4 regions of the Rhizobium sp. BK619 genome follow, and region 2 is predicted to be linked to each of the others. Evidence: riboswitches for the same ligand, from Rfam matches in the RefSeq annotation. Region 2 holds a riboswitch; each other region holds the start of a gene.

Region 1 (7,595 bases), on a different contig from region 2:
TGCCTGCGCACCTCCTCTGCACCCTGATGGATCGCGTTGACGGGACTGGTCAGGAAATCCGGCGTGTTTTCGACGCCATAGGCGAATGTATCGATCTTCGCCTCCGCCAGTCCCTCCTTCCAGAGAAGGCGGGCACCAATCCATTGTGGGTGGTTCACCCTGAAATGCAGCGTCGCCCGCGCCACCGGCACGCCTGCCGCCAGCAGCTTCCCGCACATCTCCACCAGGATATTGTCGATGAAGCGCTCGCCGCGCGTCTCGTTCACCAGCCAGTCGAGGATCCGTCTTCTGCGGATCGGCCAGACGCCTTCGTCTGCTTCGGAAGCAGTTCCGGCCTTGTTTGGATAAGACGACATTAAAAACTCCGCTGCGCCACAATCGGCGAGGATCGACTTGATTTCCGCTGAATGTGGGCGATGGGGATGCAAATGATAAGGGCCGACTGCGATAAAGCCTCAGAAATCCCAGTCCTCGTCTTCTGTCGCGACAGCCTTGCCGATCACATAGGAGGAACCGGAGCCGGAGAAGAAATCGTGGTTCTCGTCGGCATTCGGCGAAAGCGCCGACAGGATCGCCGGATTGACCTTGCAGGCCTCGGCCGGGAAAAGCGCCTCGTAGCCGAGGTTCATCAGCGCCTTGTTGGCATTGTAATGCACGAATTTCTTGACGTCCTCGGTAAGCCCGACGCCGTCATAGAGCGCTTCGGTATATCTCGCCTCATTGTCGTAGAGTTCGAGCAAGAGGTCGAAGGCGAAATCCTTGATCTCCTGCTTTCTCTCCTCGGAAAGCCGCTCCAGTCCGCGCTGGAATTTATAGCCGATATAATAGCCGTGCACCGCCTCGTCGCGGATGATCAGCCGGATCATGTCTGCCGTGTTGGTGAGCTTGGCGCGGCTCGACCAGTACATCGGCAGGTAGAAGCCGGAATAGAACAGGAAGCTTTCGAGGAAGACGCTGGCGACCTTCTTCTTCAAGGGATCGCCGCAGCGATACTGCTCCATGATCAGCGCCGACTTGCGCTGCAGGAATTCATTCTCCTCCGACCAGCGATAGGCATCGTCGACGTCGGGCGTCGAGCAGAGCGTCGAAAAGATCGAGGAATAGGAACGCGCATGCACCGCCTCCATGAAGGAGACGTTGGAAAGCACTGCCTCCTCATGCGGGGTGACCGCATCCTCCATCAGCCCGACGGCGCCGACGCCGTTCTGGATCGTGTCGAGCAGCGTCAGACCGGTAAAGACGCGGATCGTCAGTTGCTGCTCGGCCGCCGTCAGCGTCGCCCAGGAGGGAATGTCGTTGGACAGCGGCACTTTCTCCGGCAGCCAGAAATTGCCGGTCAGCCGGTTCCAGACTTCGAGATCCTTGTCGTCTTCGATGCGGTTCCAGTTGATGGCGCGCACGCGGGAGACGGTTTTCAATTGCATGTTCATTGGGTGGTCCTTTTGAGGAATGTCCGAATCTGCCCCTCATCCGCCTGCCGGCACCTTCTCCCCGTAAACGGGGCGAAGGAGGCAAGCCGCAAGCTCTCCGTTCCCTCGCAACCTCTCGCAGGGCACGTCCCCTCTCCCCGTTTTTTACGGGGAGAGGGTTAGGGTGAGGGGCATCTTGCTGGTCCAAAGCCGAATTCAAATCACAGCGTACAAGACACACACCCCTGCACCTCGGTGCCGGACAGCGCCATCTGGCGAAGGCGGATGTAGTAGATCGTCTTGATGCCCTTCTTCCAGGCGTAGATCTGCGCCTTGTTGATGTCGCGCGTCGTCGCCGTGTCGCGGAAGAACAAGGTCAGCGACAGACCCTGGTCGACATGCTGGGTCGCCGCCGCATAGGTGTCGATGATCTTCTCCGCACCGATTTCGTAGGCGTCCTGATAATAATCGAGATTGTCGTTGGTCATGAACGGCGCCGGATAATAGACGCGGCCGATCTTGCCTTCCTTGCGGATTTCGATCTTCGAGACGATCGGATGGATCGAGGAGGTCGAGTGGTTGATATAGGAGATCGACCCGGTCGGCGGCACCGCCTGCAGATTCCGGTTATAGAGACCGGAGGCCATGACAGCCGTCTTCAGCGCTGCCCAATCTTCCTGTGTCGGAACAAGGATGCCGGCGTTATCGAACAGCGCCCGCACCTTCACCGTCGCCGGCTTCCATTCCTGCTCGGTATATTTGTCGAAATATTCGCCGGAGGCATATTTCGAGTTCTCGAACCCCTTGAAGCTGGTGCCGCGTTCGAGCGCCAGCAGATTCGAGGCGCGGATCGCGTGATAGGTCACCGTGTAGAAATAGATATTGGTGAAATCGACGCCTTCTTCGGAACCGTAAAAGATACGTTCGCGGGCGAGGTATCCGTGCAGGTTCATCTGGCCGAGGCCGATCGCGTGGCTTTCGTCATTGCCTTTCTCGATCGACGGAACCGAGGCAATATGGCTCATATCGGAAACCGCCGTCAGCGCCCGGATCGAGGTCTCGATCGTCTTACCGAAATCGGCGGAATCCATGGCGGCCGCAATGTTCAGCGAGCCGAGATTGCAGGAAATATCCTTGCCGAGATGCTTGTAGGAGAGGTCGTCATTATATTCGCTCGCCTCACTGGCCTGCAGGATCTCCGAGCAGAGATTGCTCATCGAAATACGCCCGGCGATCGGGTTCGCCCGGTTCACCGTGTCCTCGAACATGATGTAGGGATAACCGCTTTCGAACTGGATTTCGGCAAGCACCTGGAAGAATTCCCGCGCCTTGATCTTCTTCTTGGAGATGCCGGCATCTGCCACCATCTCCCGATATTTTTCCGTCACCGAAATCTCGGTAAAGGGCACACCATAGACGCGCTCGACGTCATAGGGCGAGAACAGGTACATGTCCTCGTTGTTCCTCGCGAGTTCGAAGCTGATGTCGGGCACGACGACGCCGAGCGACAGCGTCTTGATGCGGATCTTCTCGTCGGCATTCTCACGCTTGGTGTCGAGGAAGCGCATGATGTCAGGGTGATGGGCGTTGAGATAGACAGCACCCGCTCCCTGGCGGGCACCGAGCTGGTTGGCATAGGAGAAACTGTCTTCGAGCAGCTTCATCACCGGGATGATGCCCGATGACTGGTTCTCGATCTGCTTGATCGGCGCGCCGGCCTCGCGGATGTTCGTCAGCGACAGCGCCACGCCGCCGCCGCGCTTCGACAATTGCAGCGCCGAATTGATCGACCGGCCGATCGATTCCATATTGTCCTCGACCCGCAGCAGGAAGCAGGAAACCAGTTCACCGCGCTGTTTCTTGCCGGCATTGAGGAAGGTCGGCGTCGCCGGCTGGAAACGGCCGGAAATGATCTCGTCGACCATGTCGCGGGCAAGGGCCTCGTCGCCACGCGCCAAAGTGAGCGCGACCATGCAGATGCGATCCTCGTAGCGCTCGAGATAGCGCTTTCCGTCGAAGGTCTTCAGCGTATAGCTGGTGTAATATTTGAAGGCGCCGAGGAAAGTCGGAAAACGGAATTTCCTGGCATAGGCCTGGTCGAACAGGTCGCGGACGAAATTGAAGGAATATTGGTCGAGAACCTCCTGCTCGTAATAGCCCTCGGTCACGAGGTAATCGAGCTTTTCCCTCAGATTGTGAAAGAACACGGTGTTCTGGTTCACATGCTGCAGGAAATACTGCTTCGCCGCCATGCGGTCCTTGTCGAGCTGGATCCTGCCCTCATCGTCATAGAGGTTCAGCATGGCGTTCAGCGCGTGATAATCGAGCGCTTCCGCCGCTTTCAAAGGGCGTTCGCCGGCGGGATGAGCAAAACTGTTATGCGATTTTGCGCCCGCATCCCGCGTCAGAGTTGTTCCCGTGTCCAAAATCGTTCCATTCCGTGTTTGACGTTGGCGACATCCTCCTCCGTGCCGATGAGCTCGAACCTGTAGAGGTACGGCACCCGGCATTTCTGCGAGATCACGTCGCCGGCGAGCCCGTATGTCTCGCCGAAATTGCTGTTGCCCGCGGCAATCACGCCACGAATGTGTCCTCGGTTCTCCGCATCGTTCAAGAAACGGATCACCTGCTTGGGAACGGCGCCCTTTATGATCCCTGGGCCGTCGCCGCCGCTATAGGTCGGCACAACAAGCACGAAGGGTTCGCGGATATGGAACGCATCCGCACTGCCCGCCGGAATGCGCGCCGCGCGCAGTCCGAGCCTGGCAACGAAGCGATGGGTATTTTCGGATCGGCTGGAATAATAGACGATCAGCCCCATCGCCTTTTTCCTCGGTCAGGAGAGCGCGCTGATCATATCGGGGCGGAAACCCGCCCAATGCCGCTCGCCGGCGATCACGACCGGCGCCTGCATGTAGCCGAGGCTGCGGACACGATCGAGCGCTTCGGCATCCTCGGAGATATCGACGATGTCGTAATCGACGCCCAGCCGGTCGAGGGCGCGATAGGTGGCAGTGCATTGGACGCAGGCGGGTTTGCTGTAGACGGTAACGCTCATCATGTTCCTCGTGATGTCAAAGAATTCAGGACGCAAGACAGGGATCGGGCGCCTTGCGGCGTCCGGGGCAACGCTTGATAGTGATCTGCAAGTCGGCGCTTTAAACGCCTGAGACGTTCCCTTTCGGGATTTGCGCGGGCGGCGGCCTTGATATTCTGGACATGACTTCAACCCCGAAGTGCTCATGCGGACGTTCGGGGCAGCGCAACAGGCGCGGATCATTCCGCTGTCATGCACGCGACCTTCCGGACACCCCGCCCGTGGACATCTAGTTCAAGGCAGGTCTCCTGGCTTGCGGGTCGAAGCACCCTGCCCCAGCCTTCCCGAGGCATCATGCCTCAGTGACCTGAAATCGGACAGTTGCTCGCCGCTCACAGTTGCGGGGGCAGCTCCGGCCTTGTTGCGCCGTCATGGCGAAACGCACCGTATTCCCGTCTTAGCCCGCGATCCGACACGAATCGAAGGAACCTTGAACACTAGATATAGTACGCGAATCAAAAATCACGTCAACGGATGGTTTGTGCGTTGCGTTACGGCAGGTTTGAAATCACTGCGTTCCAGTGAAAAACATGGATAACGAAGGCTTAAGCAAAAGAGGCTGTGGAGAAGGCCGGAACGAAGAGCGCCGGCCTGTAGCCGCTCTCAATTCGATGGCAAACCTCCCTCCACGTCATCCTCGGCCTTGTGCCGAGGATCTGCTGCCAATCGACCGAAGGCAGATGCCCGGGACAAGCCCGAGCATGACGAAAGAGGGGCTGGCGCCCGTTGTCAGTGGTCTATGCCACTCTTCAGATGACCAGCGACGCAAGGACAGTATCGGATGTTTACATCCTTATCCGAAGCAGCCTGAGCGCATTGATCGTCACCAGCACGGTGGCGCCGGTATCGGCGAGAATCGCCGGCCAGAGCCCGGTGATGCCGGCAATCGTCGTCACCAGGAACACTGCCTTCAGTCCCAGCGCGATGCTGATATTCTGCAGGATATTGCGCATCGTCCGTTTGGACAGTTCGATCATCCGCGCCACGTCGCCGACGCGCCCATGCAGCACGGCGGCATCCGCCGTCTCCAGCGCCACATCGGTGCCGCCGCCCATGGCGATGCCGATATCGGCAGCGGCCAGCGCCGGCGCATCGTTGATGCCATCGCCGACCTTGGCGACGATGAAGCCCTGGCCCTTCAATTCGCCGACGACCCGCTGTTTATCCTCAGGCATCATCTCGCCGCGCCAGTCGATGCCGAGCATGCCGGCAACGGCTGCTGCCGTCCGCTTGTTGTCGCCCGTCAGCATCATTGTATTGACGCCGGCCGACTTGAGCGTGGAAAGCCCGGTCTTGGCATCCTCGCGCGGCTCGTCGCGCATGGCGATAAGGCCGACCGCAACACCATTGACGAGCAGCACCGATACGCTCTTGCCCTCGTCGTTCAGAACAGTAATGCGTGCATCCTTGTCGCCATCGAGTGCTCCGCGCTCGCGGGCAGCGGACGGCGACAGCAGATCCAGCGTCTCGCCGCCAACTTTGCCGCTGACGCCCTTGCCTGGCAGCGCCTCCAGCTCGAAGGCCGGCGGCACGGGAAGGCCGTCGGCCTTGGCGCGGTTGAGGATCGCCAGCGCCAAGGGGTGGCTGGAGCCCTGCTCCAGCACTGCTGCGCGCGACAAGATCTGCGCCTCACTCAATCCGAAGGAAACGATGTCGGTCACCTGAGGCTTGCCTTCGGTTAGCGTGCCTGTCTTGTCGAAGGCGACCATCGTCACCTTGCCGAGCGTTTCCAATACCGCGCCGCCCTTCATCAGCAGCCCGCGCCGCGCGCCTGCTGAAAGCGAGGCGGCAATCGCCGCCGGCGTCGAGATGACCAGCGCGCAAGGGCAACCGATCAGCAGAATGGCAAGGCCCTTATAGACCCATTCGTTCCATACGCCGCTGAGCAGCAGCGGCGGAACGACCGCGACCAGGGCTGCAACCACCACCACGCCCGGCGTGTAATAACGCGAGAACCGATCGATGAAACGTTCCGTCGGCGCCTTCGATTCCTGCGCCTCTTCCACCAGCTTGACGACGCGGGCGATGGTATTGTCGGCAGCGGCCGCCGTGACGCGAACCTTGAGCACCGCATCGCCATTCACCGTTCCGGCAAAGACGACGGCATCGACACCCTTTCGCACCGGCGTGCTCTCGCCCGTTACCGGCGCCTCGTCGATCGCGCTCTCGCCCGAGACGATGATGCCATCCGCCGAGATGCGGTCGCCCGGACGCACCATGATGATCGCGCCGACGGCGAGGCTTTCCGCCGGAACCTCCCGCGTCTGACCATTGTCTTCCAGCAGCGCATTCTTCGGCACCAGAGCCGTCAGCGACTGGATGCTTTCGCGCGCCTTGCCGGCCGCGACACCTTCCAGCAGCTCGCCGACGAGGAAAAGGAACACGACGGTCGCCGCCTCCTCGCCCGCATTGATGATGACGGCGCCGACGGCGGCGATCGTCATCAGCATTTCGATCGAAAACGGCGTGCCGGAGAGAGCCGCCATGACAGCGCGCCGCGCGATCGGCACCAAGCCGACCAGCATGGCGACGATGAAGGCATAGGATCCGATCGCCGGCACCAGATGGCCGATGGCATAGGCGGCAATGAGCGCTGCACCCGAGAGGATGGTCAGCCGGCCCTTCTTGCTCTGCCACCAGGGACCGGTCGTCGGCCCATGGTCGTGTCCATGCAGACCTTCGATTTCCTTCTCGCCATGGTCATGATCGTGACCTGCGTGATCATGGCCGGTATGATCATGACCTTCGTGATCGTCATGGTCGTGATCGTGATGATCGTGCGAACCATGGTCCCGCGCCGGCGCTGCGCTTCCGGCAAAGGGCGAGACCGAATAACCGAGCCCCGTCACCTTCTTCTCGATCGCCTTGAGGTCGCTGCTGCCGTCATGCCGGACGGTCATCGTTCCCGCCATCACCGAGACGGAAACATCGGCGACCCCGGCCACGCGCCTGACCGCGGTATCGATCTTGCTCGCGCAGGCGGCGCAATCCATGCCGCCGACCCGGTATCGTGTCTCGCTCGTCTCAGCCATGATCCGTTTCCTTGTCAAACAGAAGCATCCCTCCTACATCCTCTAGCGACTAGAGGT
Region 2 (7,595 bases):
GAGGCGCGCGACGGTGTCGGTCGGGCCGCCGGCCGCAAAGGGCACGACCATGGTGATGGTGCGTTCGGGATAGGTCTGCGCCGAAGCGGCGCCGGCGAGAAGAGAGACTGCGGCAGCCGCGGTCAGGCCGAGCATGGCCTTCAGAATTTTCATCGTTTCCTCCCTGATGAAACAAGCAAGCCCGCCGACACATCCTCCGTGCCGGGCATGGCCTATTTGCCGCCGGGAAAAACCGAGCCGCAATCATTGCAGCCACTTCCGAGAGATGATTTTGCGACAGTGCGATGCAGCATGGGTCGATTTGGAAACAAACGGCTGATGCGATGGGTGGATTTCCACCCATCGCGAACACGGGCCGCGGCCGGAATTAGCCTTCGGTGGTCAGCATCCGCTTGTCGAGCCCGTATTTCTGCATCTTTTCGTAGAGTGTCTTCCGGGAAATGCCGAGTGTCTCATAAACCGGCTTGAGGCTGCCACCATGCGCCACCAGCGCGCTGGCAATGACGCCCCGTTCGAATTCGGCGACGCGCTCCGCAAGCCCGGTCGCCTCCTCGGACTGCGGCCCGCCATCGTCGAGACCGAGAACCAGACGGTCGGCGGCATTCCTGAGTTCGCGCACATTGCCCGGCCAGTCGCGCTGGGCGATGTCGGAGATCACCTCAGGCGGTACGGCCACCTCGTCGCGACCATAGCGGGCCGCCGCCTCCCGCACCAGCTGGAGAAAGAGCAGCGGAACATCCGGCCGGCGCTGCGACAGCGACGGCACATGCAGCGTCGCAACATTTAGCCGATAGAAGAGATCGGCGCGGAAGCGCCCCGCCGCCACCTCCGCCTCCAGGTCCACCTTGCTCGTGGCGATAAAGCGCACGTCGAGCGCCACCGTCTCATTCGATCCCAACCGGGAAATCACCCGCTCCTGCAGCACCCGCAGGAACTTCGCCTGCAGGTCGAAGGGCATGGAGCCAATTTCGTCGAGCAGGATGGTGCCGCCGCGCCCATGTTCGAACTTTCCGTAGCGCGGCCTCACCGCCCCCGGAAAGGCACCGATCTCATGGCCGAAGAGCTCGCTCTCGATCAGGTTTGCCGGCAGCGCGGCGCAATTGATTGCGATGAACGGCCGGCTCGCTCTGGCGCTGATATCGTGAAGCGCCCGCGCCACCACTTCCTTGCCGGCCCCGGTCTCGCCGACAACGAGCGTATCGGCATCGCTCGCCCCGATCGCCCGGATGCGGTAGCGCAGATCCACCATCACCTGCGTGCGCCCTGGCAGCCGCGCTTCGAGATCGTCGCGCTTGCCGGCGACTGCTTTCAGCAGCCGGTTTTCGAGCACGAGGCCGCGCCGCTCCATCGCCCGGCGGATGACGCCGGCCAGCATCTCCGGCGTGAACGGCTTCTCGATGAAATCATAGGCGCCTTCACGCATCGCCTTCACCGCAAGCTGAACGTCGCCGTGGCCGGTAACCAGAATGACCGGCACTTCCGGGTCGAGTTCGCGGATCTTCTGCATCAGCGTCATGCCGTCCATGCCGGGCATGCGGATATCGCTGACGACGACGCCGGGAAAACTGTAGCCGATCAATTCCAATACATGATCGCCGTTCGAAAAGGTCTCGACGCTAAAGCCGGACAGCTCCAGCGCCTGCGCCGTCGAGCGGCGCAATTCCTCCTCGTCGTCGACCAGCAGGATCTTCGCATCGTTCATTCCGCCGCCTCCGGCATCAGCCCCGCCGCCGATTGCAGCTCGATACGGAACACCGCGCCCCCTTCCGGATGATTGGCCGCGGAAAGGCTGCCGCCGAAATCCTTGATGATATTGTAGGAGATCGACAGCCCGAGACCGAGCCCCTTGCCCACACCCTTGGTCGTGAAGAAGGGATCGAAGATACGCTCGGCAATCGCCGCCGGCACGCCCGGCCCATGGTCCCGCACTGTCAGCACCACCTTGCCCGCCTCCTCGAAGGCCGAAACCTCGATCCGTCTGTCCTCCAACCCTTCCGCCGCGTCGGCCGCATTGGAAATCACATTCACCAGCACCTGCTGCAGACGCACCGAACCCGCACGCACCACTGGCGGCCGGGTTCCCAGATCAAGCCGGAGCTCGGCATCGGCCGCCTTCAGCCGCCAGGCGATGATCTCGAGCGTGTCATGCATCGCTTCATCGAGAGAAACAGAGCCGAGCTTCTCATTCGGTTTGCGGGCGAAATTGCGCAGGTGCCGGCTGATCGCGGCCATGCGGTCGATCAGCCCGCCGATCCGCCGGATATTGTCCCGCGCCTCCTCCGTCCGGCCGCGATCGATAAGAACGGAGGCGCTGTCCGTATAGGTCTTGGCGGCGGCGAGCGGCTGATTGAACTCATGCGAAAGAGCAGCCGACATCTGCCCGAGGCCGGCAAGCTTGCCGGCCTGAATGAGATCGGCCTGAGTCTGACGGAGCTGCTGCTCGGTCAGGCGACGTTCTGATATTTCCTCTTCGATCCGGCTGTTGACACGGGCAAGATCGGCCGTGCGCTCTTCGACACGCCGCTCCAGCTCGTTTCGGGCCTCCGTTTGCAGCTGCATGCGCTCAGTAAGCCGCGCCCGTCGCTGGCGCAGAACCGCGACCGCGAGCCCGGCAATGCAGAGGATAAGAAAGACTGCCGCCAGCGCGGTGCGCGCCTGGGTGCGGATGGAACTGGTCTCCATCAGCACGTTCACCGTCCAGTCCTCGGCCGGCATGTAGTGCGAAAGTACCAGATATTCGCTCGAGCCCCGCTCGCCGGCGAGCGTCATCAGTTCATGCGGCTCGAAGCGCTGGCGCGTCACCGGCAACTCTGTCAGCCTGGCATTGGCATAGCGCCGCGATGCTTCCGTGCGTGCGATGCGGTCGGCCGTCAGCGGCAGGATTGCGCCGTAAAGCCATTCCGGGCTGCCGGACATGAAGATGATGCCTTCCGGATCGGAGACGAAGATCTTGTATTCGCCGCCGCCCCAGGAGGATTCGATCATGTCGATATCGACCTTGAAGACGATGACGCCGCGAATATCCGCGCCGGTCCGGATCGGCGCAGCGAAATAATAGCCGCGCTTCAGCGAGGTGGTGCCGAGCGCGTAGAACCGCGCCTGGCGGCCTTCGATCGCATCCTGGAAATACGGCCGATAGCTGAAATTCTGTCCGACGAAGCTTCCCGGTCCGTCGTAATTGCTGGCCGCGATCGTCTCTCCATCCGGCTTGACCACATAAATATCGGAGGATTTCAGCAGCCCGTTGATCTCCTTGAGATAGAGATTGGCCGCATCGCGCAAGGCTGTGTCGTCGGGCGCGCTCACCAGTTCCTTGATGTCGTCGTGATCGGCAATCAGCGCCGGCAGCGCCTCGTAGCGGTTGAGATGGCCGCTGAGCGCCGAGACGGCAAGGCGCAGCGCCGTTCCCGCCTGCGCCGATGCCTCCCCCATATAGGCGCGCGTCGCGATCGCGCTTCCATAAGTGAAGAAGGCGAAGATGATCAGCGGCACCACCAACAACGCCGCTATCGCGTGATATCTCGAAGACAGGTCCGGCTCCTCCCTTTCCGCCTCCACTCCCCAGCGAGGCATACCCGACAGTCTCAAGTTTAGTGACGCCGAAAGGGATTTCCAAGAGCCTGCCGAAACTTGACACCCGGCAGGCCGAATGTCCTATTGCGGCATCGCAAGGAGGCTCCGCTCATGAGCGACGACAACACGCCCGCCGACAGCAAGCTTACCAGCTCCAAGCGGCGCTGGGCGGCTGAGGGCAAGTTCCTGACCGGCCGCATCGCCCGCCCTGAAACCGAGCGCCTGCCGCCCGGCCAGCACCTCGTCAAGAACTGGCCGGTGCTCGATCTTGGCCAGCAGCCCGCCATCTCCACCGATAGCTGGCGGCTCGATGTGGGCGGCCTCGTCGAAACGCCGCTCAGCCTCAGCTGGGCCGACTTCCAGGCGATCGAGCAGAGCACCAAGGTCAGCGATATCCACTGCGTCACCACCTGGTCGCGCTACGACAATAGATGGAAGGGTGTTTCGACCCGCGATCTGCTCGATCTCGCCATGCCGAAGCCGCAAGCCGGTTACGTCATGCTGACGAGTTATGACGGCTATACCACCAACCTGCCGCTTGCCGATTTCGCCGCCGAGGACGCAATCCTTGTGACATCCTGGGAAGGCCAACCGCTGACGCCGGATCACGGCGGCCCGATGCGACTCGTCGTGCCGCATCTTTATTTCTGGAAAAGCGCCAAGTGGCTGCGCCGCATCGAGCTGATGCCGGACGACGAAGCCGGCTTCTGGGAAAAGAACGGCTACCACATGTATGGCGATCCGTGGCGCGAGCAGCGCTATTCCGACGATTGAGCCGTCGGCCGCAGACCGTGGCGAAGTGCAAACACCACAAGCGCGAACAGAGCGGCAAGCCCCGTCAGCGACGCCATGCTGGCTAGATGAAACGGCACCTTATTCCAGCGTGGTTTGACGACATCGGCGGTGTTGAAGGCCTCGCCGCTGAACCGGCAGGTGATGAGCGCCAGGCTGCGCCGCACCATGTCGGCATCGACCGCGGAAATGATTTCATCAGCCGCAACGGCCTCCCCCGGCATCTCGCGCATCGAGAGCAAGACCGCCTTGGCCGCCGCCAGATAGGCATGGGCGCATTCGTTGAATGGGCTCTCCTCGTCGCCCACGCTGCCCGGCATCCGGCCCCAGAGACAGTAGGAATACTGGATTTCGGCATAGTTCAGAATGCGCCGGAACGGCTCGTTCGTATCGACCGCGCGGGACGCCAGGTCGATAATTCGGCCGCGATAGTCTGAAATCACCGCCATCTCTCCATGCGAGATTTCAGGGATATCGAGGCCGGCATGGCTGCCGCCGTCGCTGCGGCCATGCGCAAGGGCGTTTTCAGCAGGCAGGCAAAAGAAACCGGCGGCAAAAGCCGTCGACAGGAGTGTTATGGTTCTGCAGCTTTTCATAGTGGCCCGAAAACCTAAAGGCGCCGGCAAAACGGCGCCCCTCGATGCGTTCAGTGGAAGGCCCTCGCCGGCCGGCTCCGCTGCCCGTCCTTCACGGCAAGCCGCTTTTCCGCCAGCGCCCCGAAGGCAAGGCCAAGTGTTGCCCAGAGGATCGCATGCATGGCGAGCGTTGTCGTCCGAAAACGCCAGAGCACCATGGCCGAGAAGTTCTCCGGCACCTCGTTGATCGGCGGCAGCAGATAGAGCACGAGGCCGATGAAGACGAGATAGGCGATGCCGGCGATGATCGCGCCGTTCCAGAGGCCGAAACGCTGGGAGAGGCGGCGCGACAGAGCCACCGCGGCGATCAGGGCGGAGAGCGAAACGACGATCATCAGGAAGAACAGCTCAGTCCTGACGCCGATCGTATCGGCATTGCCGACCGCCGGCGGGTTGGCCGGATATTTGAAAGCGGGAACGAGCACGATCGCCACGAAGGCGGCAAGGGCGATGACCGCCGAGGTGCCGCGCACCGAAAGATTGCTGACGCGGCCATGCACGAAAGCGAAGGCGAGCGCGAAAAGACCGCCGACGGCAACGCTGTAGGCCATGACACCGGTGAAAAGGCCAAGACCGGCCTGTGTGGCCCGGCTGACGATTTCAGGTTCGGCAGCTTCGCCGGCCGCCTGGGCGCTCGCCTCCTCGAAGGCGATTGCCGCATCGACCAGCGGCTCGCCGAAGATATGGGCGAAAGCAAAAACCAGAATGCCAGCAATCAGCCCCGCGAGCATGCCGCGAAGTAGAAGATTTCCGACCATGTCAGTATCCCCCTTAGTGGCAGGGAAAGCCGAGGAGGTGGCGGGCGTCATGCACGAATTCGTGCACATACATGCCGTTGAACAGCGCGGTCGCGCCTTCCTCGGTGCCGACGAAATAGATGGCGATCAGCATCAGCAGGCCGCCGAACATCGCCCAGGGCAGGATTTCTCCTACTGGGATCGGTGCCGGTGCCGCGACGGGCGCGAAAGTGGTGTCAGACATGTATTCCTCCGGAATGACGCGTTCAGTCGAAAGAGTGCTTGTGCGGTAAGGTCTGACTTCCAGCGCGAAGAACCTTCGACACGCTGGTCACAGTGGCGCGACCGCGCCGGATTTCCACCGGCTTCCAAACCCGCAACAGCCCGGTTATATCTGCACGCCGAAGACACTGTCAACGATACTTCACCTGCCGGCCAAGGGCTGCCCTACTGTATGAACATGCGCCTTACCTGGATCTGCCATGGTGCAACGGCGGCGAGCCGCAAAGCCCTGTTTCCGATCGACGAACCGCTGGAAGCCAAGGCAACGGAGGAAGCCGGCAGGATGGTCGCCCTGCCCCGCGCCGATCGTATTGCCGTAAGCCCGGCTTTGCGTGCCCGCCAGACTGTCGACGCGCTCGGCCTTCAAGCTCGCATAGACCCTGCACTTGGCGATTGCGATCATGGCCGCTGGGCCGGCAAGTCGATCGCGGCGATCGAGGCCGAGGAGCCGGAGAACCTCATGGCCTGGATGACGAACCCGGAAACGGTCCCGCACGGCGGCGAGAGCCTTGTTGATCTTCGAACACGCGTCGCCAACTGGATGGACAATGAGACCGCCCTCGGCGGCCATGTGATCGCCGTCAGCCACGCCGCCGTCATCCGGACAGCGATCACGCATGCGCTCCAGGCGCCGCCCTCCTCCTTCTGGCTCGTCGACATCGAGCCGCTCGCCGTCATTCGCATGACCAGCAACGGACGGCGCTGGTCTCTGCGCTTCCCGCATTAGCGATCCCTCATCTTATCCAGCCTTACACAAGCAAATCGCGTCATCTCTATTGAACCCGGTTTCGCCGGGACTACTTCCTTGTCCCAAGGAGATGGAAGACATGACATATGATTGGAGTGGGGAGCGCACGCGTCGCCTGCGTTTAATGCGTGTCGCCACAATCACGGTTCTGGTCGGTCTCATCGTCAGCGTTCCGCTGTTGATGGTCACCGCCTGAAACACGAGAAAGGGCGAGCGATGCACCAGCACGCTCGCCTTCGTTCTTTCCCTTCCCCGCGTCACGAGAAGCGCGTCCGTCTCTCGACGGTGCAGCAACAGGCTGCTGTCCCCAAAAATTCGCCTTCTGGTTTCAACGAACATTTCAGACTTCCATGATAGTCCGGCATAGGGTGGAGATGGAGAAGGCCATATGCCGGTGTTTTTCCAGAGCAGGGCCGGAAGGCAATGCGTATCGATCGTCGGGCTTGGGATAACTCTCTGGCTCCTCGGCGCGCTTTTGCAGCTTGACGACAGCCTTGTCTTCTTCATGACCGGTTTCGGCGAATATGGTGCCGACAAACTCGTTCTGGCTCTCGGCATCGCCGGCGCCATGAGCTTCATCTATTCGGTGCTGCGCATTGCCGACCTGCGCAAGGAAACGGAACTGCGCGCCGCCGCCCAGGCGAAGGCCGATTGGACCGCAACTCACGACCATCTGACCAAGCTGCCGAACCGCTACGCCTTCGAACGCAAGATCCTGTCACGGCCGATCAAGGACGACGAGGACCAGATCGAGGAGTGGGACCAGAACGTCACGCTTTTCTCCGTCGATCTCGACGGCTTCAAGAAAGTCAACGATCTCGTCGGCCA
Region 3 (7,595 bases), on a different contig from region 2:
GCTCTCGCGAATCCGAAAGCGCCACGAAGATGCGCAACGCCCTGCAGCTGGTGCGCGAGACCGCCCCAGATCTCGAGGTCGACGGCGAAATGCATGGCGAAAGCGCCATCACCGAGGCACTGCGCAAGCGCGTCATGCCGGATACGACGCTGCACGACGAGGCGAACCTGCTGGTCTTCCCGAACCTCGACGCCGCCAACATCACGCTCGGCGTCGTCAAGTCGATGACCGACGGCCTGCATGTCGGCCCGATCCTGCTCGGCACCGCCCTGCCCGCCCACATCCTGGCGCCTTCGGTCACCTCCCGCGGCGTCGTCAACATGGCCGCCCTCGCCGTGGTCGAGGCATCGCAGCCGGCGTAAGCCGGTTGCCGGCAATGTCAGCCACCGGCTATCGACAGGCGGCCTTGATCTGCGAGCGCATCCGCGCGCTCATTGCCGGTAATACCCGAATGCCCCTTGCACCAGGCAATGGTCACCAGGGCATTTCGGGACAGCTGAAGATCGACGGCTTTCCAGAGGTCCGCATTGTCGATCGTTCGCCTTCGTCCATTCCCGTTCGGACTGCTCTTCTTCCAGCCGTTATTCTTCCAGATATGTCGCCGGCTGTTGCAGCCTTTGACGGCATAGATGGAATCGGACCAGATGATCGCGGCTTCGCCCGCTGTTTGGCTATTGATCCACATGGCTGCCCTGAGAACAGCGGTCAATTCCATGGAATTATTGCTGGAGTCTTCAGCGCCACCGAGGCCGGAGGCGATCTCCACCGCATCGCGATAAGCGACAAACGACCAGCCTCCATGCCCGGAACCGGGCTCATAACAACCGTCCGCGAAGACGTGCAGCCCCTGCTGGGATTCCGCTACGCCTGATGCCGGTGCGGATGATCTGATCTCGTCGCGAATGCCTGTCATTTTCACCGGGTCTCGGGCGATTGCTGGATAAGATCGCGTAAATACGCTAGGATTTTCTTTGAGCTTATTAAGAGAAATAGATTAAGAGGAAACGCGCGGCGAGGTGACGTCGCATTCGCCCCACCGACCGTTTGCTCATTCCGGGACGACGCCGTGAAACGCCGAAACCTGTCTCTTGCCCTCCTCCTCGCCTTCGCAGCGCCCGCCGCTGCGCAGACCAGCGCGATCTGCGAGGATTTGCGCGGCCGTCTCGCCGACCTGCCGCGATCGATCGGCAATAGCAACGGCCCGGAAGCCCGGCAATATTCCAGCGCCATGGCCGAGCAGAACCTCGAGCTGCGCAAGGTTCGCAACGACCTGCGCAGTTACGGCTGCACCTCAGGCAGCATGGTGGTGATCGGCGGCGAAAATGCCGATTATTGCGCCGAGCTCTCGCAAGCCGAAACCCGGATGATCGACAATATCGGCTATCTCCAGGACCGCCGTAACGAGCTGGCCGGCCGGAACGGCGGCGATGACGCCCGCCGCGAACTGATGGCCGCGCTCGACCAGAACGGCTGCAACAGCGAAAATTTCTACGCACCCTCCGAGCGCAGCGCCAACGACCCCGCCCCGAGCATCGAGGAACAGGCGATGCGCTCCGATACCTTCATACCGCTCGGCGGCGGCCAGGAGGCCGATCCGCGTTACGGTCTGCCGCGGGCCGACATGCTCTCGCCGGTCAGCACCATCTGCGTGCGCAGCTGCGACGGCGGCTTCTTCCCGATCAGCTCGAACGCCACGTCGGTCGATTTCGGCCGCGATGCGCAGACTTGCGCCAAGATGTGCCCCGGCATCGAGACCCAGCTATTCTATCGCGACGTGACGAGCACGGAAGCCTCGAACATGATCTCGGTCGCAACCGGCACGCCCTACAGCGCCATGAAGAACGCCTTCGCCTACAAAAGCCGCGCGCCCGGCGAGAAAAACGCCTGCGCCTGCAATCTCACCGCCTATTACGACGAGATGCGCGGCAAGCAGGCGGTAAGCCAGCCGCCGCAGCAGGGATCGATCACCACCATCCGCACCAATCCGCCGGTGAAGGATACAGCCGCCGCCGCCGCGCCACAGCCATCGATTCCGGAGCGTCCCTACGACCCCACGCAGAACAAGGTCCGCCAGGTCGGCCCGCAATTCCTCGCCGGCGACCAGGGCTCGATCGACCTTGCCAATCCTGCCGCACCTGGCCCCCAACCGCAGCAGTAGCAGCCACAGCAGCAGTGATCGCTACCTCTCGCTCCTTCCCCAGCCATCGTGGAAGACGAGTTCCTCGAGCGGCAGCCGCTGCCGCCAGCCTTTGACCGAGAGTTCCGGCTGGTCATAGAGCCGGTCGACGAAACCGGCGCAGAGCCAGGCAACCACCTCGATATGCTCGGGGATGCCGAGAATGGTCTTCAAGTCGGCTTCGTGAAAGATGCTCACCCAGCCAATGCCGACCCCTTCGGCGCGGGCCGCCAGCCAGAGATTCTGAATGGCGCAGACTGTGGAATAGCTGTCCATCCGCGGATTGTGCGTGCGCCCCAGCACCACGCTGCCGCCGCGGGTAGGATCGCAGGTCACGCAGATGCCGAGCGGCGCCTCCACGATGCCTTCGAGCTTGAGAGACCGATAGGCCTGCCGCCGCTCGCCCTCAAACATCAATGCCGCTTCCTCATTGGCCTTGGCAAAGGCATCCCGGATTCGGGCTCGCACCGTTTGACTTTTCACCAGGATGAAATTCCACGGCTGCATGAAGCCGACGGAGGGTGCGTGATGGGCGGCCGTCAGCAGCCGTTCCACCACGTCGTCGGGCAAGGGCTCGGGCAGGAACTGGCTGCGAACGTCGCGCCGCGTCATGATCGCATGATAAACGGCCTCGCGTTCGGCCGAGGAAAAACCGGACGCCGCAGACAGGGCATCCTCATCAAAGGGTCGCATCGTCAAATCCCCAACAACGCAACCGCCCGCCGTCCGCGCGGGTTGGGTCTATCTTGCCAGGCCGGTCTTCTGACTTGGCGTCACCCGTCTGCCGCAGCCTTCCCGGCGGAAGCCAGTGGCATGATGAGCGGCATACGTCGGCCTTACAGCGTTGGGCACGTTCCGGTCTTGCACCGGATTCCCGATTCTCCCGCTTGAAAAGCGGGCACCTGACGGCGCATCTATTTCAGCAAACCCGCCCTGCCGCAAGCGGCCTCATGCCGCATTCTCCCGTATGTGACATCGATCGCGTGGACAGCCGCGCATCGCTGCCGTAGAAACGAACCGATCCCAACCGACGCCCGTTGCGCCGCAATATTCCTCTTTGCACCCCGGTTGCCCGTGCCCCGCCTGACACCCATGATCCTTGCGGTCGCCCTGTTCATGGAACAGATGGATTCGACCGTCATCGCCACCAGCCTGCCGGCGATCGCCGCCGATATCGGCACCTCGCCGATCGCGCTGAAGCTTGCCATCACCAGCTATCTGGTGGCGCTGGCGATCTTCATTCCGATCAGCGGCTGGATGTCGGATCGTTTCGGCGCACGCAACATCTTCCGCATGGCGATCTTCGTCTTCATGATCGGCTCGGTCGCCTGCGCCTTTTCCAATTCGATCGCGGCCTTCGTCGTCGCGCGCCTGATCCAGGGCGCCGGCGGCTCGATGATGACGCCGGTCAGCCGCCTGCTGCTGGTTCGGGGAACGCCGCGCCACGAACTCGTCGATGCCATGGCCTGGCTCACCATTCCCGCGCTGATCGGCCCGATCATGGGGCCGCCGATCGGTGGTTTCCTCACCACCTATCTCAGCTGGCACTGGATCTTCTGGATCAATGTCCCGATCGGCGTGCTCGGCATCATCCTCGTCACGCGTTTCCTGCCGACGGTCGAACCGCGCAGTCCGCGGCCGATGGATTTTCCGGGCTTCTTCCTTTGCGGCATCGGCTTTTCCGGCTTCGTCTTCGGCCTTTCGGTGATCAGCCTGCCGGCCGTACCCGTCATCTACGGCTATGTCACGGTGGCCGTCGGCATCCTTGCCGGCCTCCTCTATCTCCTGCATGCCCGCCGCGCGCCTTATCCGCTGCTCGATCCCAAAATGTTCCGCTACCCGATGTTCCGGGCGGCGATCCTCGGCGCCTCGAATTTTCGCATGGGGCTCGGCGCCCTGCCCTTCCTGATGCCGCTGATGCTGCAGCTCGGCTTCGGCCTGACGCCGCTGCAATCGGGCTCAGTCACCTTCGTCAGCGCGCTCGGCTCCATGGGGTCGAAATTTGCCGCCTCGCGCACCTTCAATGCCTTCGGCTTCCGTACCGTCATATCGATCACCACCTTGCTGGCGGCAATCTGCCTCGGCCTCAACGGCTTCTTCACCGCTGAAACGCCGCTGCCGCTGATCATGGCCTGCCTGCTGATCGGCGGCCTTTTCCGCTCCATGGCCTTTTCGGGCGTCAACGCCATGGCCTTCGGCGATGTCGATGATGCCGACAGCAGCCAGGCGACCGCGATCAACGCCGTTGCCCAGCGTATCTCCATGGCGATGGGCGTGGCGATCGCCGGCGGCATCCTCGAAATTTCGAGCAGTCTTCATGGCGGCAGGCTGCTGGTTGCGGATTTCCACATCGCCTTTTTCAGCGTCTCGGCGATTTCGGCTCTGGCCTGCATCACCTTCCTGCGCCTGCCGCGCGATGCCGGCGCCGAATTGACGACGCGCCGCCGCAAGCACCACCAGCCCGAGCCTGAAGAGGCGATCGCGGAAAACAGCCCTTAATCGGACAGGTCGCCGCTCCGGTATCCCATTCTACTTTATGATTTATTCACACATCAAAGACACACTGCGTCTGCGCGTTTTGGGTCGCTATCAGGACATGGGCATGAGCGCTCGTGATGTGACCGCCGGCGTGGATGCCCGTGTTGATACGCCGGTCGGGAACAGATCCGACTGAGCCGCAATTCCAGGCCCCGCGGAATGTTCCAATTTTTGAAGACGATGCCTCTGACAGCCAAGCTGGCGGCGATTATCGTGACCGTCAACCTTTGCGGCATCTCCGCCTTTGCCACCTACACCTGGATGTACGAAACCAAGGCGTTGATCGATGGCGCCAAGGCCAACTGGTCCAAAGATGCGGAGCAGTTTGCGTCTCTGGCCGCCGGCGGCGTGAAATGGGGCAAGGCGAATGCTGTGCGCGAGGCCTATTCGCTCTATCGCGACGACCCCTCGCTTGATCTTGTGCAGTTTGCCGCCTTCAACGCCGAACCTGCTGCCGTCGATACGTGGACACGCGACGGCATCAGCGGTTTGCCGGCACCCGCCGATCTGGCAAAGAGCCTCAGCGCCAAGCCCGAGAAAACGACGATCGATGACAGCGGAATATCTGCTGGCGTCGTCACGATCATTGCGCCGCTTCCGCTGGATAAATCGGGCAAGGCGACCGGTTACGTCGTCACTAACTGGTCGGTCGAAAAAATCGCTGCCGAAGTCAAGCAGAAGGTCCTGATTTCGCTGCTGACGCAGTTCGTCATCACCGCCCTCGCCGTTGTCGCCTTCCTTCTCGCCATGCGCAGCCTCGTCGGCCGCCCCCTCCGGGTACTCAGCGAACGGATCAGCGCGCTACAGAAGGGCGATCTGGCCTCTCCCGTCACCTATAGGGAAAATGGCGACGAGATCGGTTTTCTCGCACGTGCCTTGGAAGTTTTCCGCAACGAGGCGATTGCCAAGGTCGAAAGAGAGCAGGCCGCGGCCGAGCAGAGCGCCTCATTCGACGCTGAACGGGCGCGCAACGCATCCTTGACGGAGGAAGCCAGCAACGCTCAGCGGCTGGTCATGATAGCGCTCGCAAATGAATTGGAAAAGCTCGCCGCCGGCGACTTCTCGATCCACCTCGCCGATCTCGGCCCCGAATTCGATAAACTGCGGCAGGATTTCAACCGCATGGTTGAAGCGGTCGCAGCAGCGCTGACCGAGATCAAGACCGCTTCCGTCGCCGTTGAAGGCGGGTCAAGCGAGCTGGCCTCCTCCGCCGATCAGCTCGCCAAGCGGACCGAGCAACAGGCAGCAGCCTTGGAACAGACCGCCGCCGCACTGGACGAGGTGACCACCACGGTGAGAACGTCGTCGCAACGGGCCGAGAGTGCCGGGAAGCTGGTCGAAGAAACAAAGCGCAGCGCCCATGTCTCGGCGACTGTCGTTCGTGATGCGATCGGAGCGATGGACCGGATCCAGACCTCGTCGAGCCAGATCGGCCGGATCATCGGCGTCATCGATGAAATCGCCTTCCAGACGAACCTGCTGGCGCTGAACGCCGGCGTCGAGGCGGCGCGCGCCGGCGAAGCCGGCAAAGGGTTTGCGGTCGTCGCGCAGGAAGTGCGCGAACTCGCCCAACGGTCCGCCAATGCGGCAAAGGAAATCAAGAACCTGATCAGCGTCTCCGGCCAGGAAGTGGCAGCCGGCGTCGGGCTTGTGAACGAAACCGGCGATGCCCTCTTGAAGATCGAGGAGCAGATTAACCGCATCAGCGACAGCATTGCTTCGATCGTCCAGTCCTATCGCGAACAGGCGACCGGCCTGCAGGAAATCAATGGCGCCATCAATCAGATGGATCAGGCCACACAGCAGAACGCGGCCATGGTCGAAGAGACCAACGCGGCATGCCAGGAGCTGCGCACACAGGGACGCCTTCTGCAGGATTCGGCCGGCAGGTTCACTGTCGCAGCCTCCGCCGCCAGCCAGCCCAAAGCTACTCAACCCGTTCGTCAATCCCGCCCGGAACAGAGAGTCTTTTCGCAGCGCCATGCGGGCAACACCGCCGTCGCCGCTTCTCCCGATGCCTGGGAAGAGTTCTGACGCCAACTTCACTCGATAAGCTTTCAATCCTCAACACCCCAAAATCGGGAAGGGAACAGTTATGAAGAAAGTCGTGACCGCATTTCTTTTGGCCTGCACCGCAGTTGCCGTGCCTATGGGCGTATCCATGGCGCAGGATGCGAAACTCGCCCCGATCTCCGACTACGTGACAAGCGACATAAAGCCCTGGCTGAACGATCCGGTCGTCATCGAAGCCATCAAGGCGCAGAATGCCGCAAACGCCAATCTCGGCCAGGCCGATATCGACGCCCTCGACAAGAAGTGGCGCGCTGAGGTCGATGGTTCTGACCATTCCATGATCGACGGCGTGCTCGGCAATGCACTGTCGAAATTCCTTCAGGAAAAGAAGGCTGCCTCCAATGGCAAGATTGCCGAGATCTTCGTCATGGATGCAAAGGGGCTGAATGTCGGCCAAAGCGACCCCACCTCCGACTACTGGCAGGGCGACGAAGGCAAGTTCCAGAAATCCTTCGGCGCCGGCAAGGACGCCGTCTTCGTCGACGAGATCGAAAAGGACGAATCGACCCAGGCGCTGCAGTCGCAGGCAAGCGTCACGATTTCCGACGACAAGGGATCGCCGATCGGCGCCATCACCGTCGGGGTGAACGTCGACGCCCTCTGATCTCAGTCTGCTTCATATCGCCCAGAAGCCCCGCGCTTTTGGGCGATATGCTTTCTGCTCCCTGCGGGAAGAGTGCCACGCCCGAACTCCTGGTTTTTAAGCCGCAAATTCTGCGTGACAAAATGCTGCCGCGACGCTACATACGCCCGATGTCGACCACTTCGATCTACGCCTCGCGATTTTATTGGTACCGCTGCTCCCAGC
Region 4 (7,595 bases), on a different contig from region 2:
TTCTTGAATTCCTCCAGCGAGATGCCCGCCCTTGCCGTCTTGACGTCGGCGCGCATCAGCTTGTCCACCGTCAAGTTGCGGATCCAGCCGACGTCATGGGCGCTGCGGATGCTTTCGCCGCGCAGATGGAAGCGCCATGTGGCGAAGGAGTATCCGAAGGTCGAGCGCACGACGAGCGAGGAGGTGATGACGGCGGCAAGCACCAGCGCTGTGATCGGGAAGTCGCCGGTGATTTCGAGTGCCAGGAACGTCATCGTCAGCGGCCCGCCGATGACGGCGACGGCAAGCGAACTCATGCCGACCACGGCATAAATGACGGGCGTCAGCGTCGCATCGGCAAAATAGGGACCGCAATAGGCAAAGAGCTTGCCGAGCAGGGCGCCCATGAACAGTGAGGCGAAGAACAGGCCGCCCCTGAAGCCCGAGCCGATCGAGATCGCCGAAGCCAAGGATTTCAACAGGAAGAGGCCGATCAGCGCCGGGATGGCGACGTCGCGGGAAAGGTTCAGATGCAATGCACCGTGGCCGGCCGAAAGCACCTGCGGCGAGATCATCGCCAGCAGCCCGACGATGATGCCGCCGAGCGCCGGGCGGAAGGGCGGGGCGATCGCGCTCTTGCGGGCCAGTTCCTCGACGAAGGCGACGCCCTGCATGATCAGGATGCCGACGCCGGCCGAGACCGCGCCGAGCAGCAGCGCCGGGATATAGTCGGCCGGCACGACCGCACCGAAGCCGCCGATATCGATGGTGAAATCGCCATGGGTGAGCAGCCTTGCGATCAGGGTGGAAACGAGGGCCGAGACGACCACAGGGGTCAGCGAGACGATCGTATAGGTGCCGATGATCAGTTCGAAGGCATAGAAGGCGCCGGTCAGCGGCGCGTTGAAGGCGGCGGCGATGGCGCCGGCTGCGCCGCAGCCGACGAGGACGCGAAGATCCGAACGGCGAAGCTGCAGCTTCAGGCCGAGTTTCGAGGCGAGGCCGGCGGCAAGTTGGGTATAGCCGGCCTCCAGGCCGACCGAGGCGCCGAAACCGTTGGAGATCAGGTTCTGCACGGCGACGATGATGCTGTCGGTCAAGGACAGGCGGCCGCCATGCAGCGCATTGGCCTCGATCGGGTCGACCATCGGCTTCTTGCGGCGTTTGGCCAAAATGAAGAGCAACAGGCCGAGCAGGATGCCGCCGATGACCGGGGCGGTGAGCAGCAGCAGCTTGTCGTCGATCACCGACGAGCTCAGCCTTTCGCTGTCGGCGATACCGAAGATCAGCTGATGCAGTTCATTGGAGACGAAGCTCATGCCGGTCACGGCAAGACCGGAAGCAATGCCGACGGCAGCGCCCGCCAGAGACAGCCCGACTTCGCTACGGCGGGTCAGCGCCCGCAGCCGCCCCGGATCGAAGAAAACACACAGCGCTCGGAACCGGCGCCGATCCAATTTCATAAGCATGGCAAGACAACTAGGCAGGAAGAGGCCCGGTCAAGGGCGATGGCGCAGTCCGCTTGCAGTGCAATTGCGGCGAAAAGCCGGCGCGTAGGTCAAATATTTATGACGTAAGCCTCTGATAAATGACGATATTCCTGGTCGAGTAAGTCGTGTTTCAGTGAGCGTGCCTGCCTTGCCGCCGATGGCCGACCGCCAAGGCCGGTTGACTTCACTCTTGAGCTTGCCTAACCATCCCTCAACGGATGGTCATCTGACCATCCTCGGATACTAACGGATGGTTCCGGATCGGCGTTACGCCTTCCGGATGAAAAGGGAATGTGACGGGGCGGACCCACACCGGGCGCCTTCATCACAGCCGACCCCGCGACTGTAGAGCGGTGAGGGTCTTCCATCCGGCATCGAGCTCTTCCGGCTGGCAGCTTGCAATCGTGCAGGCAGGCGGGACGGGCGACATGCCGGAAAAGCCACTGGACATGCATGGTGATCAACCGGGGTCGGACGCCTCCATTTCTACGAATCGTCCACCTTTTCACCGATGCAGCCGGGAAGGCGAGGCAGATCCGCTGGCACGATCAGGGGCGACCGGTTTCCGGTCCGCCCCGATCGCGGCCGACAACCGCGAGCCAGGAGACCTGCCATTCGTGCCGGGCGAAAAGCCCAACCCTGGGCAAGAGACCCGCTGCCAGCACGGAGGTTGTTTTGGCTGAACGATTGAATTCGGCATGGCTTGGTGCGGTCAATGGCGCAACGGGTTGGACGAGGGGGCCATACGGCTCGCAATTTATTGTCCTTCGCTTGCGCTATGCGCATTCGCTTCTATCGTCGCTCACCCCCTCATCCGGCTGCCGCCACCTTCTCCCCGATGGGGAGAAGAGGTACGTGGCGACGCCTCGGTCCCTCTCCTGCCACTGCGATCAGAGAGACGGTCAAAGACAAAAGCTTGCTCCCTCTTCTCCCCAGCGGGGAGAAGGTGGCCCGAAGGGTCGGATGAGGGGGGCGGCACGGCGGGCCCTATCCTGCCAAAGGGCGGCGCTCACATGACGGTTGGCCCGATCACTACAGTCTTCATCCTCGGCGGCGCACGCTCCGGCAAATCCCGCTTTGCCGAATCCCTCGTGGTTTCAAGCGGCCTCAACCGCCACTATCTCGCGACCGGGCGGGCCTGGGACGAGGAGATGCAGGCGCGCATTGCCCAACACAGGGCCGATCGCGGCCCGTCATGGACGACGCATGAGGAGCCGCTCGATCTCGTCGGCAAGCTCGCCGCCATCGACGGCGAGGACCGCGTCGTGCTGATCGATTGCCTGACGCTCTGGGTCACCAATCTGATGATGGCGGAGCGCGACATGGCCGGGGAATTTTTGGCGCTCGCCGATTATTTGCCGCGGGCAAAGGCGCGGCTCGTTTTCGTTTCCAACGAGGTCGGCCTCGGCATCGTACCGGACAATCGGATGGCGCGGGATTTTCGCGATCATGCCGGCCGGCTCCACCAGATGATCGCGGCAAAGGCCGCCGAAGTCTATTTTATCGCGGCAGGCCTGCCGCTGAAAATGAAGGGTTAAGTCCATGAACCAGCAGAAGATTCCCGCAACCGTCATCACCGGCTTTCTCGGCGCCGGCAAGACGACGATGATCCGCAACCTGCTGACCAATGCAGGCGGTAAAAAGATCGCGCTGATCATCAATGAATTCGGCGATCTCGGTGTCGACGGCGAGGTGCTGAAGGGCTGCGGCGCGGAGAACTGCAGCGAGGACGATATCATCGAGCTGACCAATGGCTGCATCTGCTGCACCGTCGCCGACGATTTCATTCCGACGATGACAAAGCTCTTGGAGCGTGAGCAGCGGCCCGACCATATCGTCATCGAAACCTCGGGCCTCGCTCTGCCGCAGCCGCTGGTCGCCGCCTTCAACTGGCCTGACATTCGCACCCAGGTGACCGTCGACGGCGTCATCACGGTCGTCGACAGCGCGGCTGTCGCCGCCGGCCGGTTCGCCGACGACCACGATGCCGTCGAGGCGGCGCGCAGCGAGGATCAATCGCTCGATCACGAGAGCCCCATCGAGGAACTGTTCGAGGACCAGCTCACCTGCGCCGATCTCATCGTGCTCAACAAGACCGACCTGATCGACGTGGCCGGCCTCGGCCGGGTGCGCGACGAGGTCGCCTCCCGCACCCTGCGCAAGCCGGTGATGATCGAGGCGAAAAACGGCGAGGTGCCGGCCGGCATTCTGCTCGGCCTCGGCATCGGCACGGAGGACGATATCGCCAACCGCAAGTCCCATCACGAGTTGGAGCATGAGGACGGCACGCCGCACGATCATGACGAATTCGACAGCTTCGTCGTTGAGCTCGGCCCCGTTGCCGATCCGGCCGGCTTCGTCGAGGCGCTGAAGAGCATCATATCAGCCCATGACGTGCTGCGCCTCAAGGGCTTCGTCGATGTTTCGGGCAAGCCGATGCGCCTGCAGCTCCAGGCCGTCGGCAGCCGTATCGACCACTATTTCGATCGAGCCTGGGCGCCTGGGGAAAAGCGCGGTACGCGCCTCGTCGTCATCGGCCTGCATGAGATGGATCAGGGTGCGGTGAAGGCGGCAATCGAGGCGCTGGCGTAAGCCCATGCATCTGCTTCTGGCCCAGCAGGGAACGATCAGCGACGGCGAAGAGGCAATCGATCTCGGTCAGACGCCGGGCGATATCCTGTTCCTGTCGGCCGCCGACAGCGAGCTCGCGGCGATCGCGGCCGCCCATCGCGCCTGCGGTGGGCCGCATTCGCTGCGGCTCGCCAGCCTGATGAGCCTCAAGCATCCGATGTCGGTCGATACCTATGTCGAGCGCACGGCGCGGCACGCCAAGCTCATCATCGTCCGTGCGCTCGGCGGTGCCAGCTATTTCCGCTACGCGCTGGAGGCGCTGCATGCGGCAGCCTCCCGCGCCGGCGCGCAGATTGCGGTGCTGCCGGGTGACGCCAGGCCGGATGCAGGGCTGGTACCCTTCTCGAACATCGCAGCCGATGATCTCGATGCACTCTGGGCCTATCTGATCGAGGGCGGCGATGCCAATGCGCGCGCCTTTCTCGATTATGCCGGGGTGATGCTGTCGGGTGCGGAAAAGCCGGCGCCGGCAGTACCGTTGATGAAAGCCGGCATCTGGTGGCCGGGGCGGGGGCTGATCGGGGTCGAGGAGTGGCGGCAGGTGACCGCGCCGTCGTCAGCTGAGGCCGCGATACCCCCCTCTGTCCTGCCGGACATCTCCCCCACAAGGGGGGAGATCGGCAAGTCGCTTGGGCTTCCAACGAAACAAACTTATGAGGATGCCGCGCGCTCGGCCGAAGAGATGGAGCGAAGCCTCGCATCCCCGATCTCCCCCCTTGTGGGGCAGATGTCCGGCAGGACAGAGGGGGGTACCCCGAGCGCAACGGAAGAGGCGGGATTCGAACCTAAGATTTCCCCCATCGTCGCCATCAGCTTCTACCGCGCCCTCGTGCAGAGCGGCGAGATCAAGCCGATCGAGGCCTTGATCGACGCCTTGCAAGCTCAGGGCCTCCGGCCGTTGCCGGTCTTTGCCTATAGCCTCAAGGACCCGGTTTCCACAGGCATTCTCGAAAGCGTGTTTTCGGCGCTGAAACCCGATGTCGTCATCAACACGACGGGCTTTGCGGTCTCGGCGCCGGGTGCGGATCGGCAGCCGACGGTGCTGGAGGCGAACGGGGCGGTGGTACTGCAGGCGATCCTGTCGGCCTCGTCGCGGGAGGCGTGGGCAACTTCGTCGCAAGGCCTGTCGGCACGCGATCTCGGCATGAACGTGGCGCTGCCCGAAGTCGACGGCCGGGTGCTGGCGCGGGCGGTCTCCTTCAAGACGGCGGCGCGTTACGATGCTGCCGTCGAGACCAACATCGTCGCCAGCGAGCCGGATGCCGGCCGGGTGCGCTATGCGGCGGAACTCGCCGCCAACTGGGCGCGGCTACGCGCCACTCCGGCACGCGACCGCCGCATCGCGCTCGTGATGGCGAATTATCCGAACCGCGACGGCCGGCTCGGCAACGGGGTCGGCCTGGATACGCCGGCCGGCAGCATCGAGGTGCTGCGGGCGATGGCGGCAGCGGGTTATCCGCTCGCCGATGTTCCGGCCGATGGCGACGCGCTGATCCGGCATCTGATGCAAGGGCCGACCAATTCAGGGCATGACGGCAGGGTCATTCGCGAGACCCTTTCCCTGAGTCTCTACAACGGCTTCCTGGATACTCTTCCCAATAAGATTCAGGATGAGGTGAGGGCCCGCTGGGGCGATCCCGAGAACGATCCGTATTTTCTCGACGGCGTCTTCGCCCTGCCTTTCGCCCGCTTCGGCAGCGTTCTCGTCGGCATTCAGCCGGCGCGCGGTTATAATATCGATCCGAAGGAGAGCTATCATTCGCCGGATCTCGTGCCGCCGCACGGTTATCTTGCCTTCTATGCTTTCCTGCGGCGCGAGTTCGGCGCCGATGCCGTCATTCATATGGGCAAACACGGCAATCTCGAATGGCTGCCGGGCAAGGCGCTGGCGCTATCGGAAGAGTGTTATCCCGAGGCGATCCTCGGGCCGCTACCGCATCTCTATCCCTTCATCGTCAACGATCCGGGCGAGGGCACGCAGGCCAAGCGCCGGACTGCAGCCGTCATCATCGATCATCTGACGCCGCCTTTGACGCGAGCCGAGAGCTACGGGCCGCTCAAGGATCTGGAAGCGCTGGTCGACGAATATTACGAGGCCTCCGGCGGTGATCCCCGCCGCATCCGCCTGCTCAGCCGGCAGATCCTCGATCTCGTGACCGATATCGGCCTCGACCGGGATGCCGGCATAAAGAGCGGCGAAAGCGAAGGCGACGCGCTGAAGAAACTCGACGCCTATCTCTGCGACCTCAAGGAAATGCAGATCCGGGATGGGCTGCATGTGTTCGGCGTGTCGCCGGAGGGGCGGTTGCTGACGGATTTGTCCGTGGCGCTGGCGCGGGTGCCGCGCGGGCTGGGTGAGGGCGGGGATGCGAGTTTGCAGCGGGCGATTGCTGAGGATGCGGGGGTAGGCAATGTGCCTGGGGCACCCCCCTCTGTCCTGCCGGACATCTCCCCCACAAGGGGGGAGATTGAATCGGAGCACCGGCCTCCCCAAACAATCGATATAGAGCGATTGTCTTACTCCTTGCCGATCTCCCCCCTTGTGGGGGAGATGTCCGGCAGGACAGAGGGGGGTAATTCCACGTTCGACCCCCTCGACTGCGACATGGCCGCCCCGTGGACCGGAACGCGTCCCGCAATACTCGCCGACGTTCTCGATGCACCCTGGCGCACCAACGGCGACACCGTCGAGCGCATCGAATTGCTGGCGGCCAAGCTAGTCTCCGGCGAGATCGCCTGCCCCGCGGAATGGACGGCGACGCAGGCGGTGCTCTTCGAGATCGAGACCCGTCTCAAGCCTTCGATCCTTGCCTGCGGCCCGGCGGAAATATCCGGCCTGCTTGCCGGCCTCGACGGCCGCTTCGTCGCACCCGGCCCGTCGGGTGCGCCGACCCGCGGGCGGCCCGATGTACTGCCGACGGGCCGCAATTTTTATTCGGTCGACAGCCGCGCGGTGCCGACGCCGGCCGCTTACGAACTCGGCAAGAAATCCGCCGAACTGCTGGTGCGCCGCTATGTGCAGGATCACGGCGAATGGCCGGTTTCCCTTGGGCTGACGGCATGGGGAACGTCGAATATGCGCACCGGTGGCGACGATATCGCCCAGGCGCTGGCGCTGATCGGTGTCAAGCCGCTCTGGGATATGAGTTCGCGCCGCGTCACCGGCTATGAGATCATACCGCAAGCCATGCTTGGGCGGCCGCGTGTCGACGTGACACTCCGCATCTCCGGCTTCTTCCGCGACGCTTTTCCCGAGCAGATCGCCCTGTTCGACAAGGCGGTTCGCGCCGTCGGCGCGCTTGACGAGGACGAGGCCGACAATCCGATCGCAGCGCGCATGTGCGGCGAGGCGGCAAGGCTTGCGGCCGCCGGTCTCGACGTCGCCGCGGCGAAACGCCGGGCGGGTTACCGTGTCTTCGGTTCGAAGCCCGGCGCTTACGGCGCCGGATTGCAGGCGTTGATCGACGAAAAGGGCTGGGAGCGGCGCGCCGATCT

Evidence for each region. Region 2 has a riboswitch for cobalamin ahead of FHX14_RS14455 (CbtB-domain containing protein). Riboswitches for the same ligand answer to the same signal wherever they lie in the genome.
Region 1: linked by a shared signal. The riboswitch ahead of nrdH (glutaredoxin-like protein NrdH) and the one ahead of FHX14_RS14455 (CbtB-domain containing protein) in region 2 are both predicted to bind cobalamin.
Region 3: linked by a shared signal. The riboswitch ahead of bluB (5,6-dimethylbenzimidazole synthase) and the one ahead of FHX14_RS14455 (CbtB-domain containing protein) in region 2 are both predicted to bind cobalamin.
Region 4: linked by a shared signal. The riboswitch ahead of cobU (bifunctional adenosylcobinamide kinase/adenosylcobinamide-phosphate guanylyltransferase) and the one ahead of FHX14_RS14455 (CbtB-domain containing protein) in region 2 are both predicted to bind cobalamin.

Annotation. Positions count from the first base shown of each region.
Region 1 covers NZ_JACIBH010000025.1:4,776-12,370, forward strand. The annotation lists gene FHX14_RS32015 (adenylate/guanylate cyclase domain-containing protein) at 1-356, opposite strand, end outside; gene nrdF (class 1b ribonucleoside-diphosphate reductase subunit beta) at 456-1,430, opposite strand; gene nrdE (class 1b ribonucleoside-diphosphate reductase subunit alpha) at 1,631-3,835, opposite strand; gene nrdI (class Ib ribonucleoside-diphosphate reductase assembly flavoprotein NrdI) at 3,814-4,230, opposite strand; gene nrdH (glutaredoxin-like protein NrdH) at 4,246-4,467, opposite strand; cobalamin riboswitch at 4,727-4,954, opposite strand; gene FHX14_RS32040 (heavy metal translocating P-type ATPase) at 5,292-7,538, opposite strand.
Region 2 covers NZ_JACIBH010000007.1:24,504-32,098, forward strand. The annotation lists gene FHX14_RS14425 (tripartite tricarboxylate transporter substrate-binding protein) at 1-153, opposite strand, end outside; gene FHX14_RS14430 (sigma-54 dependent transcriptional regulator) at 368-1,702, opposite strand; gene FHX14_RS14435 (sensor histidine kinase) at 1,699-3,573, opposite strand; gene FHX14_RS14440 (sulfite oxidase-like oxidoreductase) at 3,685-4,347, shown strand; gene FHX14_RS14445 (hypothetical protein) at 4,332-4,961, opposite strand; gene FHX14_RS14450 (CbtA family protein) at 5,012-5,758, opposite strand; gene FHX14_RS14455 (CbtB-domain containing protein) at 5,772-5,981, opposite strand; adenosylcobalamin (AdoCbl) riboswitch at 5,994-6,136, opposite strand; gene FHX14_RS14460 (histidine phosphatase family protein) at 6,192-6,746, shown strand; gene FHX14_RS14465 (bifunctional diguanylate cyclase/phosphodiesterase) at 7,156-7,595, shown strand, end outside.
Region 3 covers NZ_JACIBH010000005.1:209,937-217,531, forward strand. The annotation lists gene FHX14_RS11310 (NADP-dependent malic enzyme) at 1-362, shown strand, start outside; gene FHX14_RS11315 (ribonuclease H) at 380-913, opposite strand; gene FHX14_RS11320 (DUF2865 domain-containing protein) at 1,067-2,158, shown strand; gene bluB (5,6-dimethylbenzimidazole synthase) at 2,180-2,869, opposite strand; cobalamin riboswitch at 2,911-3,097, opposite strand; gene FHX14_RS11330 (DHA2 family efflux MFS transporter permease subunit) at 3,269-4,675, shown strand; gene FHX14_RS11335 (HAMP domain-containing methyl-accepting chemotaxis protein) at 4,874-6,748, shown strand; gene FHX14_RS11340 (hypothetical protein) at 6,810-7,391, shown strand.
Region 4 covers NZ_JACIBH010000005.1:348,983-356,577, reverse strand. The annotation lists gene FHX14_RS12035 (chloride channel protein) at 1-1,448, opposite strand, end outside; cobalamin riboswitch at 1,704-2,100, shown strand; gene cobU (bifunctional adenosylcobinamide kinase/adenosylcobinamide-phosphate guanylyltransferase) at 2,483-3,007, shown strand; gene cobW (cobalamin biosynthesis protein CobW) at 3,012-4,061, shown strand; gene cobN (cobaltochelatase subunit CobN) at 4,066-7,595, shown strand, end outside.